Regions from separate parts of the Gordonia sp. 852002-50816_SCH5313054-c genome, predicted to be linked through region 3. Evidence: riboswitches for the same ligand, from Rfam matches in the RefSeq annotation. Region 3 holds a riboswitch; each other region holds the start of a gene.

Region 1 (3,272 bases), on a different contig from region 3:
TGACCGCACCTTGGCCCTTCGGCGCGAGCTCCTGGCCACGCTTGTACCAGGGCGACGACGAAAGGCCGGCGTAGTAGACCTCTTCGACCTGCGGGTTGTCGTTGAGGTACTCGGCGACGCGCTGCGCGTTGGCGACGTGACGCTCGACCCTCAGGCTCAAGGTCTCGAGACCCTGGGCGAGCAGGAATGCGTTGAACGGCGAGATGGCTGCACCGGTGTCTCGGAGCAACTGCACGCGTGCCTTGAGCGCGTACGCGGGAGCGCCGAGATCGGCGAAGACGGCACCGTGGTAGCTCGGATCGGGCGTGGTGAAACCGGGGAACAGGTCTTTCCCGTCGCGCTGGACACGCCAGTCGAAGGTGCCGCCGTCGATGATCACGCCGCCGATCGCGGTTCCGTGCCCACCGATGTACTTGGTGGCCGAGTGCACGACGATGTCGGCGCCATGCGCGAGCGGGTTGAGCAGGTACGGGGTGGCGACGGTGTTGTCGACGATGAGCGGCACGCCGTTGCGGTGTGCAACCTCCGAGATGCCCTCGATGTCGAGGATCTCGTTGTTCGGGTTGGAGATCGACTCGCCGTAGAACGCGCGGGTGTTGTCGCGTACGGCGGCCTGCCAGGAGTCGAGATCCTCCGGATCCTCGACGAAGGTGACCTCGATGCCGAACTTGGGCAGCGTGTAGTGGAACAGGTTGTACGTTCCGCCGTAGAGCCGAGGACTCGACACGACGTGCCCGCCGTTTTCGACGATGTTGAGGATCGAGTACGTCTCCGCAGCCTGGCCCGAAGCGACGAGCAGCGCCGCGACGCCGCCCTCGAGGGCGGCAAGACGCTGTTCGACGACATCCTGCGTCGGATTCATCAGCCGCGTGTAGATGTTGCCCGGCTCGGCAAGACCGAACAGGTTCGCGGCATGGGTGGTGTCGTTGAAGGTGTACGACGTGGTCTGGTAAATCGGTAGCGCGCGGGCGTTGGTTGCCGCGTCGGCTGACTGGCCCGCGTGGATCTGCTTGGTCTCGAAACTCCAGTTGTCGGCTGGGTTCTGGTCGACGTCGACGTCAGACATTGAATATGCGTCACTTTCTACGGTCGGCAGGGCACGACGACCCTGTTGGGGTCCGACCTTCGGACCCGCGCTTGCCGGGGACCCGAAACCATCTTCGATGGAGATCATCGAGGAGCGGGGTCCCACAACCCGGTCATCACCCGGAGCACCCCACCGCGGTTGGAGGGTTGCCGATCAGCGAGCCGGGGCTTTGCGCTGATACTCATGACCTGGCGTCAAGGATATAACACGGTCGAAATGAAGTGAGAACCCTCCGACGCAGGCTGGTTCTTGGGCTGGACAAGGCGTCGTTGCGGCCGCGGTGCTCGTCGGCGGCGAATGGCCCCGAAGAATGCCTTCTCGTGTAGTCCGAACAGTCGAATTTGACGTTCTTTATCGACGGTTCGCCGCGCGATCGTCGGTTTCTGCCGTGGCGTGGGTCACAAACTTCTACGATCCGATCATTCGCGAGGGGTCGGCAAACTCGGATTCCGACCACGTCGCGATGACACGGCAGAACCGGCCGGATTGGTGGAGAACGCATGGGTGGTCACTTCGGTTTCAGGCGATCGATCAGGGCGGCGAGCACACTCGGACTCGCCGCAGTCGCAGCGGTTCTCCTCGCGATAGGCCAGACTTCCGGCGCGGGTGTCGCGCGAGCCGAGGCCAGCGCCGATTGCGGCAACGGCGCACTCGTCTTCGTCGGCGGTACGTGGGATCCCCAGGCACATCTGCTCGACGGCGTCACGCGTCAGCCGCAGTACGCCGGCTACACCGTCGAGCGCGTCGAGTATCCGGCGTCGATTTGGCCGTTGGGTGCCTTCGGCTTCGACGACAGTCAGTCGCAGGGCGTCGCGGCAACGATGTCGACAGTGGCGAGCTATCAGGCGCAGTGTCAGGGCTATCCGGTCGTGATCGTCGGGTACTCGCAGGGCGCGGGAATCGCCGGCGACGTACTCACCGGCATCGGCACCGGCAATACTTCTGGCCACGAGATCTCACCGACCAAAGTCTCCGGACTGCTCTACTCCGATCCGCGGCAGGCAGGAACTCTCTACGGACAGGGCATCGAACGCGTTCTGATCGGCGTTATCCCCGGACTGACCATGGCGGGCGGACGCGGCGTCGACGACTTCGGCGGAATTCCGGTGACCTCCGTGTGCTTCACGGGCGATCCGATCTGCGACCTGCCCGATCCGCTCCACGATCCGCTCGGTGCCCTCGATGGCTTCGCGGGTTACTGGGTCAAGCATGGTCTGTACCCGCTCTACATGTATTTGGCAGCGACCAACGGGGCCCTGTGGGACGCATGGGGAGTCAAGCCGTTGCACTGCGACAACACCACTGGCCAGGTCAGTACGTGTCAGCTCGTCGTGCCGTCGTCGGCGTGGGTCCTCACCCAGCAGTTCGTCGACAAACTCGGTCTCGGCTGGACCGTGCCCGACCTCGTGAGCAAGCGGTGGAAGTTCCCGGACATCCTCGGCATCACACTGGCCGACTTCCAGCCGCCGATCCGGTGGGCCATGGGTTGGTTCCCGCAGTTGCCCCAACTCGGCTACGGCGGTGTACTCACCGACGTCTACACGTTCCAGGACATGGCACGAGGATTGTTCACATGGAATCCGGTGCTCTGGGGGCAGGGCGTCGACGCGTTGAGGACCAGCGTCAGGAGCATCGCGGCGATGCCGCTGAACTTCGGAAAGTTCTGGGCCTACACACTGACCGGCCGCGATGTCACAGGCATTCCCGGACCCGCGTACCGACCGTCGCTTGTCGCGTTCGAAGAGTGGCTCGCGTCGCTGCGCTCTCCGTCGACGACGACCAGCCACACCGAGTCGCTGATGGCGCTGTCGGCATCGGAGAAGATCGCCGAAGCCTCGGGGACCGTGGTCACGGAGAAGAACGTCGGTGACCACGAAGGGCTCGGCACCACCGGAGCTGGGGTCAGCACCGGGGATGAGGGCGCCACCGGCACTGAGGGTCCCTCTGGCGGAAAAGTCGTCGACGATTCGGCCGGCGTTGGTGGCGACGGCGCAGCTGACGGGACGGGCACCGGAGCCGGGTCGACGCCTCCGACTGTCAGCGACTCGCCGCAACCCCAACCGCACCCGGGCGGGGAGTCGTCACAGCCGAGCGAGAATCCCAGTGACGCGCAGGCGCCTGCACCAGAGTCGTCGGCGCCCCAGCCAACACCCGACACGTCAACACCCGACAAGCCAACAGCCGA
Region 2 (3,272 bases), on a different contig from region 3:
ACCGCGACGGCGGGCATCCGAATCCCGAAGCGGTGCATCTGATCAACGAGGCCGAACGCCTCGCCTATGCCGACCGTGACAAGTACATCGCCGATCCCGACTTCATCCCGTTGCCGGGCAAGGGTGTAGCGACGATGTTGGATCCGACCTACCTGAAACAGCGTGCGGCACTGATCAAACCGAACACGTCGCTGGGTAAGGCACAGCCCGGAGACCTCGGTGAGGTCCCGCTCGGTTCGTACACCGGCACAGAACACGGAACCAGCCACATCACCGTCGCCGACAAGTACGGCAACGTGGCGTCGATGACGACGACCGTCGAATCGGCGTTCGGCAGCTTCCATATGGTCGACGGCTTCATCCTCAACAATCAGCTCACCGACTTCTCCGCTGAGCCACGCGACGAGTCGGGAGCGCTTCTCGCCAACCGGGTTTCGCCGGGCAAGCGGCCGCGATCATCGATGGCCCCGACCCTCGTTATGCAGCCGGGAGCCAACGGTGCGCCGGACACCCTCAGCGCTGCTCTCGGCTCGCCCGGCGGCTCCGTGATCATCCAGTTCGTCGTGAAAACGCTTGTTGGAATGCTGGATTGGAAGCTGAACCCGCAGCAGGCCGTGTCGATGATCGACTTCGGTACGGCCAACACCCCGACGTCGAATGTCGGCGGCGAGCACCCGCTGGTCAACACTGCGAACGGCGGCGCCGACGATCCGCTCGTCAAGGGATTGCGCGAACGCGGAGAACAGGTGTCGGTCGACGATCAGTCCAGCGGGCTCAGCGCACTACAGCGCTCAGGCAACGGCTGGCTCGGCGGGGCCGATCCTCGCCGCGAGGGCGCCGTGATGGGCGACGACGCGTCGTTGAAGTGAGGTCGACGTCGGCGGGACGCTATTGATTCTCAACCGTCCGCGCCAGAATCCCGAGCGTCGCGCGTAGCCCGGCCTCGGGAATGATCGGGAACCGGCCTTTGATGTCCTCGTGGGTCACGCGGCTCCAGTCGTAGTACGACGTGACGAGCGTGCCGTCGTCAGTCGGTTCGAGTCGGTATCCGTAGCGGTGATCGAGGGGCGGTCGGACGGTGCCGATGATCGTCCATTCGACCCACCGGTTCTGCTCGTAGCCCGTGATGATCACCCTCACGTCGTACTTACCCATCGGAAGGTCGTTGAGCGATTCGCGATCCATGTGGACGACAAACTCATCGCCCACCGCGCCGACCGTCGACCCTTCCGCACTTTGCAGCATGCCTGAGCTGTCGATGGCGACGTGACCTTCTGGCGTGGTCAGAAGCTCAAAGATCGCCGACGGCTCGGCCTGGATCAAGCGGGTGATCTCGAATAGCTCGGTCATAAGGCTCTCCTCGTGTCGGCGTTGTGCCCACGATATGTGTTCCACCGCGGGGCACAGGGGCGACGCCTTCGCGAACAATCCGACCGTCCACTTCGCGACCCTAAGAATCGCGCAGATTCATACCCTCGGCGCGGCGTCGACCTGGCACTAACCTGGCGTCGGTTATGAGTGTCAGCGCCCAGCCCTGGCTTGCTGGCCGGCAACCCTCCGTCGTGGTGGGGTGCTCCAGGTGACAACCCGACGGAAGCAGGCGCTCGCCGCTGCCGTAACAACGACATCGAGGATTGAAGACCGATACCTGTGACCGCTGAACTTTCCGCTGCGCAGTCGCGTCCGCTGACCAGCGAACCGCGTGACGCAGAACTGCTTTCGGCCAAGCTGGTCAAGGCGCGCAAGCCCGGCCAGTGGGTGAGTAGCGCCGTGGTTCTCGTGCTTGCGGCAATGCTGGTGCACACGCTGATCACCAATCCGCGGTTCCAGTGGGATGTGGTCGGCGACTACTTCTTCCACGCATCAGTTCTGCGCGGCCTCGGCTTGACTTTGTGGCTGACTGCGTCAGTCATGGTGTGCGGCTTCGCATTGGGGATTCTGCTCGCCGTGATGCGCTTGTCGTCGAATCCCATCTTGTCGACGCTGAGCGCAGGCTACGTCTGGTTGATCCGATCTATTCCGCCGCTTGTCCAGTTGCTCTTCTGGTACGAGCTGGCCTCGCTGTATCCGCAACTGTCACTAGGGATTCCGTTCGGTCCGGAGTTCGTCAAAGCCGATACGGCGCACCTGTTCTCGGGCGTGCTGGCAGCGTTCGTCGCACTGACCCTGGACGTCGCGGCCTTCGCTGCCGAGATCGTGCGCGGGGGCATCCTCTCCGTCGACCGCGGTCAGGCGGAGGCCGCAGAAGCGTTGGGGCTCAGTCGGTATCGCATCTTCCGTCGAATCATCCTGCCGCAGGCCATGCCGGCGATCGTCCCGGCGTCGGGCAATCTGCTCATCGGTCTGCTCAAGGCGACGTCGATCGTCAGTGTGATCGCCGTCCAAGACCTGCTCTACTCCGTACAGCTGATCTACCAGCAGAACTACCTGATCCTGCCTCTGCTGTTGGTCGCGACCATCTGGTACATCATCGTCACCAGTGTGCTCTCGGTAGGGCAGTACTTCGTCGAACGTCACTACTCGCGTGGCAATCGCCGACCGCAACAAGGCTTCTGGACGACGGTCCGTGAGAACTTGCCGCTGTTCGGGCGAGTGCGTACCGACCTTCGCAGGTTTGATCGTCGTAACGAAGGTGCGGTGGGCGCGTGAGCTTTTCGACCACGCGCCGCGGGTACACCACGGCCGGGCATGACAATCACACCTACGACGAGACGCTACCTCTCGTCCGAATCCGAGGACTGCGCAAGAGTTTCGGACTCCACAAAGTCCTCGACGGCATCGACGTCGACGTCCCGCGTGGCACTGTAACCGTGCTGCTCGGACCGTCGGGCTCCGGCAAGTCGACGCTACTGCGCTGTATCAATCACCTCGAGAAGCCCGACAGCGGGTTCGTCGAGGTCGGCGGCGAGATCATCGGATACCGGCCGTCGTCGGGAAAGCTGCACGAACTGTCCCATCGTGAGATCGCGCGTCAGCGCGCCACCATCGGGATGGTCTTCCAGCAGTTCAACCTCTTCGGGCATATGACCGTGCAGCAGAACGTGATCGAAGGACGGTTGGCTGCGGGTATCCCGCGCGGCGAAGCTGTCGCACGAGCCGGCGATCTGCTCGAACGTGTCGGCATGGCTGGACGCGAAAGTGCCTACCCACGCCAGCTCTCCGGCGGTCAGCAGCAACGTGTCGCCATTGCCCGAGCCTTGGCGCTCAAGCCGCGCCTCATGCTGTTCGACGAACCGACAAGCGCGCTCGATCCTGAACTCGTCGGCGAGGTT
Region 3 (3,272 bases):
GCGTTGGGTGCCAAGGTGACTGCAGCCTGCCTCGAGCGCGGACTGCACATGAACATCGTCCAGCTACCCGGCATGGGCGGCATCTTCCGCATCGCCCCGCCGCTGACGATCAGCGACGACGAACTGCACCAGGGCCTCGACATCCTGACCGACTCCCTCGCCGCGTCGCTCTGAGTGCGGGTGGTTCGGCGCGGGGGTGTGGGCTCCACGACGCGGGCACGCACCCACTACCCCGACGTCAACCGAGCTCGACGACGCCGAGCGCGCGCAGGACGGTCGCGAGCTTCGCCGACGTCTCGTCGAGCTCTGCCTGCGGCTCCGACCCGGCGACGATGCCGCCGCCTGCCCAGGTGTGGACGTGACGACGATCGTCGGACAGTTCGAGCGAACGGATCGTCACCATCCACTCGCCGTCGCCCGCGGAGCCCGACCATCCGACGGCGCCCGCGTAGAATCCACGACGCTCCTCGTGATTCGAGATGAACTGTGCTGCAACATCTCCCGGTGTTCCGCACACCGCAGGGTTCGGGCTCAGCAGCAGTGCGAGGTCGAGTGCGGTGATCGTCGGATCGCTCAGCACGCCGCGAATCGCTGTCGCGAGGTGCCACATCTCGCCGGTTGAGACCAGCGAAGGCTGATCGGGCACGTCGAGTTCGCGACAGATCGGCTCGAGCGCGTCGCGGAGATGGTCGACGACGAACGCGTGCTCGGCCCGGTCCTTCGTCGAGGCGAGCAGTACCCGGCCGGCAGCATGGTCGACGTCGGGGTCTGCTGAGCGCGCCGCCGATCCCGCGTAGGGGCGGCACGTAACCTCGAGACCTTGCTTGCGCAGCAACACTTCTGGGCTAGCTCCGATGAGCCATCGAGCGCGCGGGTCGGTGTGCTCGTCGACGCTGAGGTCGACGAGAAACGCAGAGTGCTCGGCGTTTCCGTACGCCAGGGCTTCGAGAAGTCGGTCCGGGTCGACGGGAGGTTCGACATCGAATTCGACGGCGCGCGCGAGCACGACCTTCGACAACGCCCCCGCGTCGATCTCGTCGATGGCACGTGCGACCCGGTCCCGATGCGTCGCGGCGTCGGGAATCAATGTGACGCGCTCGGCGTGAGCAGGCTCCGGCGCTTGCCCCACGATCGCCGAACCGCTGTGCGTGATGGTTTCGGGAACCAGCAGCGCGGCGTCGTCGGCGGCTGTGAACCCGATCGCCCCGGTGACGGCGCCGATGCGCCCGGAACGCAACGCCTCGGCAGCCTCGGTGGCGTCGGTGAATCCCGCGGAAGCGCCACGCGCTCGAACGGTGCCGTGCGGCCTGGACAGGACGAAGACCTCCGAAGCTGGCATGGATTCACGCTACCGGTTGCGTGGAAGCGCAACCGCGCACAGACCGGCGCGGCCGGCGCGCAGAATCGGGCTCGATAACACGCTCGGCGATCGCACCCTCGGCCGCCTTTCGTGCACGCTGAGTGAAAGTTGACAGCTCAGCGTCGCGTCGGTGATCCTTGGAACAGGTCATGAGTGCCAGCGACAAGCCCCGGCTAGCTGGTCGGCAACCCTCCTCCGCGGTGGGGTGCTCCGGGTGACGACCTGGCCGTGCCCAGGGTGGGTACGGCAAGCGTGGATTCCAAGGAGACTATTCGATGACTGCTGTCGTCACCCGTTCGCACACCGAGTTCTCGCAGGCCAAGGCTGTTTCGCCTGCGCAGACCCCAACTATCGCCCCACTCGCCGACGTCGTCGGCGCCGCCGAATGCGCGCCGCTTTCCGACGGTACGACGGTGCGCTACGCCAACTTCGACTACGCGGCCAGCGCCCCCGCACTCAGCGCGGTGGCTGATGCCGTCGCCGACTCGCTGAGCACCTACGCCAGCGTGCACCGCGGCGCGGGACATCTGTCGCAGGTCACGACGCGTCGCTACGAGGAGTGCCGCGAGACCGTTCGACGCTTTGTCCGTGGTCGCGCCGACGACGCCGTCGTGTTCACTCGCAACACCACCGACGCGATCAACCTCGCGGCGCATGTGACGCCTGGCGACGTTGTCGTTCTCGACATCGAGCACCACGCGAACCTGCTTCCATGGGTCGAACGCAAAGACAAGTGGACACGCATCGTCGAAGTTGCGTCGACCATCGATGAGACTCTCGCCGCCGTCGAGCGCGAACTCGCAGCCAAGCCCGCCGCGCTACTTGCGGTGACCGCGGCGTCGAACGTGACCGGCGAGGTCCTCCCGATCTCGCGACTCGCATCGATTGCGCACCGGCACGGCGCCCGAATCCTCGTCGACGCCGCACAACTCGTCGCGCATCGCCCGGTGTCGATCGTCAGCCACGGCATCGACTACCTCGTCTTCTCGGGCCATAAGCTCTACGCGCCGTTCGGCGCGGGTGTGCTGATCGGACGCACCGACTGGCTCGACGCCGCGCAGCCGTATCTGGCGGGCGGCGGTGCAACGGCAGACGTCGACGTCGAGGCCGGTTGCGCGTCGGTGTCGTGGCACACGGGTGCAGCGCGTCACGAAGCGGGATCTCCTAATGTGTTGGGCGCCATCGCGATTGCTGCCGCATGCGACGCGATCACCGATCTCGGACACGAGTGGATCGGCGCGCACGAGGCGTACCTGTGCGCACAACTCGACGCCGGACTCGCCGAGATCGACGGAGTCACCCCCCTTCGTGTCTTCGACGACGGCCTCGAGCGCGTCGGCATCGCAGGCTTCACCGTCGACGGCCATAGCCCGCGCGAGGTGGCGGAGTACCTGAGTTCGGAACACGGCATCGGTGTGCGCGACGGAAAGTTCTGCGCTCACCCGCTTCTCGACCGACTCGGTTATCCCGACGGCGCCGTACGCGCGAGCTTCGGACTCGGCAGCTCGTCCGACGACGTCGACCGCCTGCTCCACGCGCTGCGCTGCCTGAGCGATCGCAGCGCCGACGCCCCCGACATCCACCACCGAAAGGCACACTCGTGACGATCCAATCGAGTTCTCCGACAGACGTTCTCGCCGACCAGCTCCTTGCTGCCGACACCGGCGTCATCACCATCGGCCGCCCGGCGCTGCGGGTTGCGATCGTCGGCGACGCCGGTGCCGCCGAACTGCCGATCGTCGTGCGACGTTCGACGCTGCGCGACGCCCAGCGCACTCGCTCGCTACTGCGGGCCGGCACCCGTGACACCGCGAACTTCTCGGTAGCACTGGCTGTCGAGGTTGCGATCGCACCGCATCCGGGGTCGGCGCGCGCGTCTGTCGCCTCGGTGTCGGCTGCCGGCTCGGCGGTG

The links. A riboswitch is a leader RNA that binds a small molecule or an ion and turns the genes downstream of it on or off. The one in region 3 is predicted to bind S-adenosylmethionine.
Region 1: linked by a shared signal. The riboswitch ahead of A5788_RS13770 (bifunctional o-acetylhomoserine/o-acetylserine sulfhydrylase) and the one ahead of A5788_RS21205 (aminotransferase class V-fold PLP-dependent enzyme) in region 3 are both predicted to bind S-adenosylmethionine.
Region 2: linked by a shared signal. The riboswitch ahead of A5788_RS02615 (amino acid ABC transporter permease) and the one ahead of A5788_RS21205 (aminotransferase class V-fold PLP-dependent enzyme) in region 3 are both predicted to bind S-adenosylmethionine.

Annotation. Positions count from the first base shown of each region.
Region 1 covers NZ_LZTE01000057.1:82,485-85,756, reverse strand. Annotated here, with positions in the region: gene A5788_RS13770 (bifunctional o-acetylhomoserine/o-acetylserine sulfhydrylase) at 1-1,066, opposite strand, end outside; SAM riboswitch class IV at 1,129-1,276, opposite strand; gene A5788_RS13765 (cutinase family protein) at 1,588-3,272, shown strand, end outside.
Region 2 covers NZ_LZTE01000024.1:3,334-6,605, reverse strand. Annotated here, with positions in the region: gene A5788_RS02625 (gamma-glutamyltransferase family protein) at 1-869, shown strand, start outside; gene A5788_RS02620 (hypothetical protein) at 889-1,350, opposite strand; SAM riboswitch class IV at 1,511-1,628, shown strand; gene A5788_RS02615 (amino acid ABC transporter permease) at 1,651-2,649, shown strand; gene A5788_RS02610 (amino acid ABC transporter ATP-binding protein) at 2,730-3,272, shown strand, end outside.
Region 3 covers NZ_LZTE01000079.1:63,133-66,404, forward strand. Annotated here, with positions in the region: gene A5788_RS21195 (aspartate aminotransferase family protein) at 1-174, shown strand, start outside; gene A5788_RS21200 (isochorismate synthase) at 239-1,339, opposite strand; SAM riboswitch class IV at 1,506-1,619, shown strand; gene A5788_RS21205 (aminotransferase class V-fold PLP-dependent enzyme) at 1,636-2,964, shown strand; gene A5788_RS21210 (hypothetical protein) at 2,961-3,272, shown strand, end outside.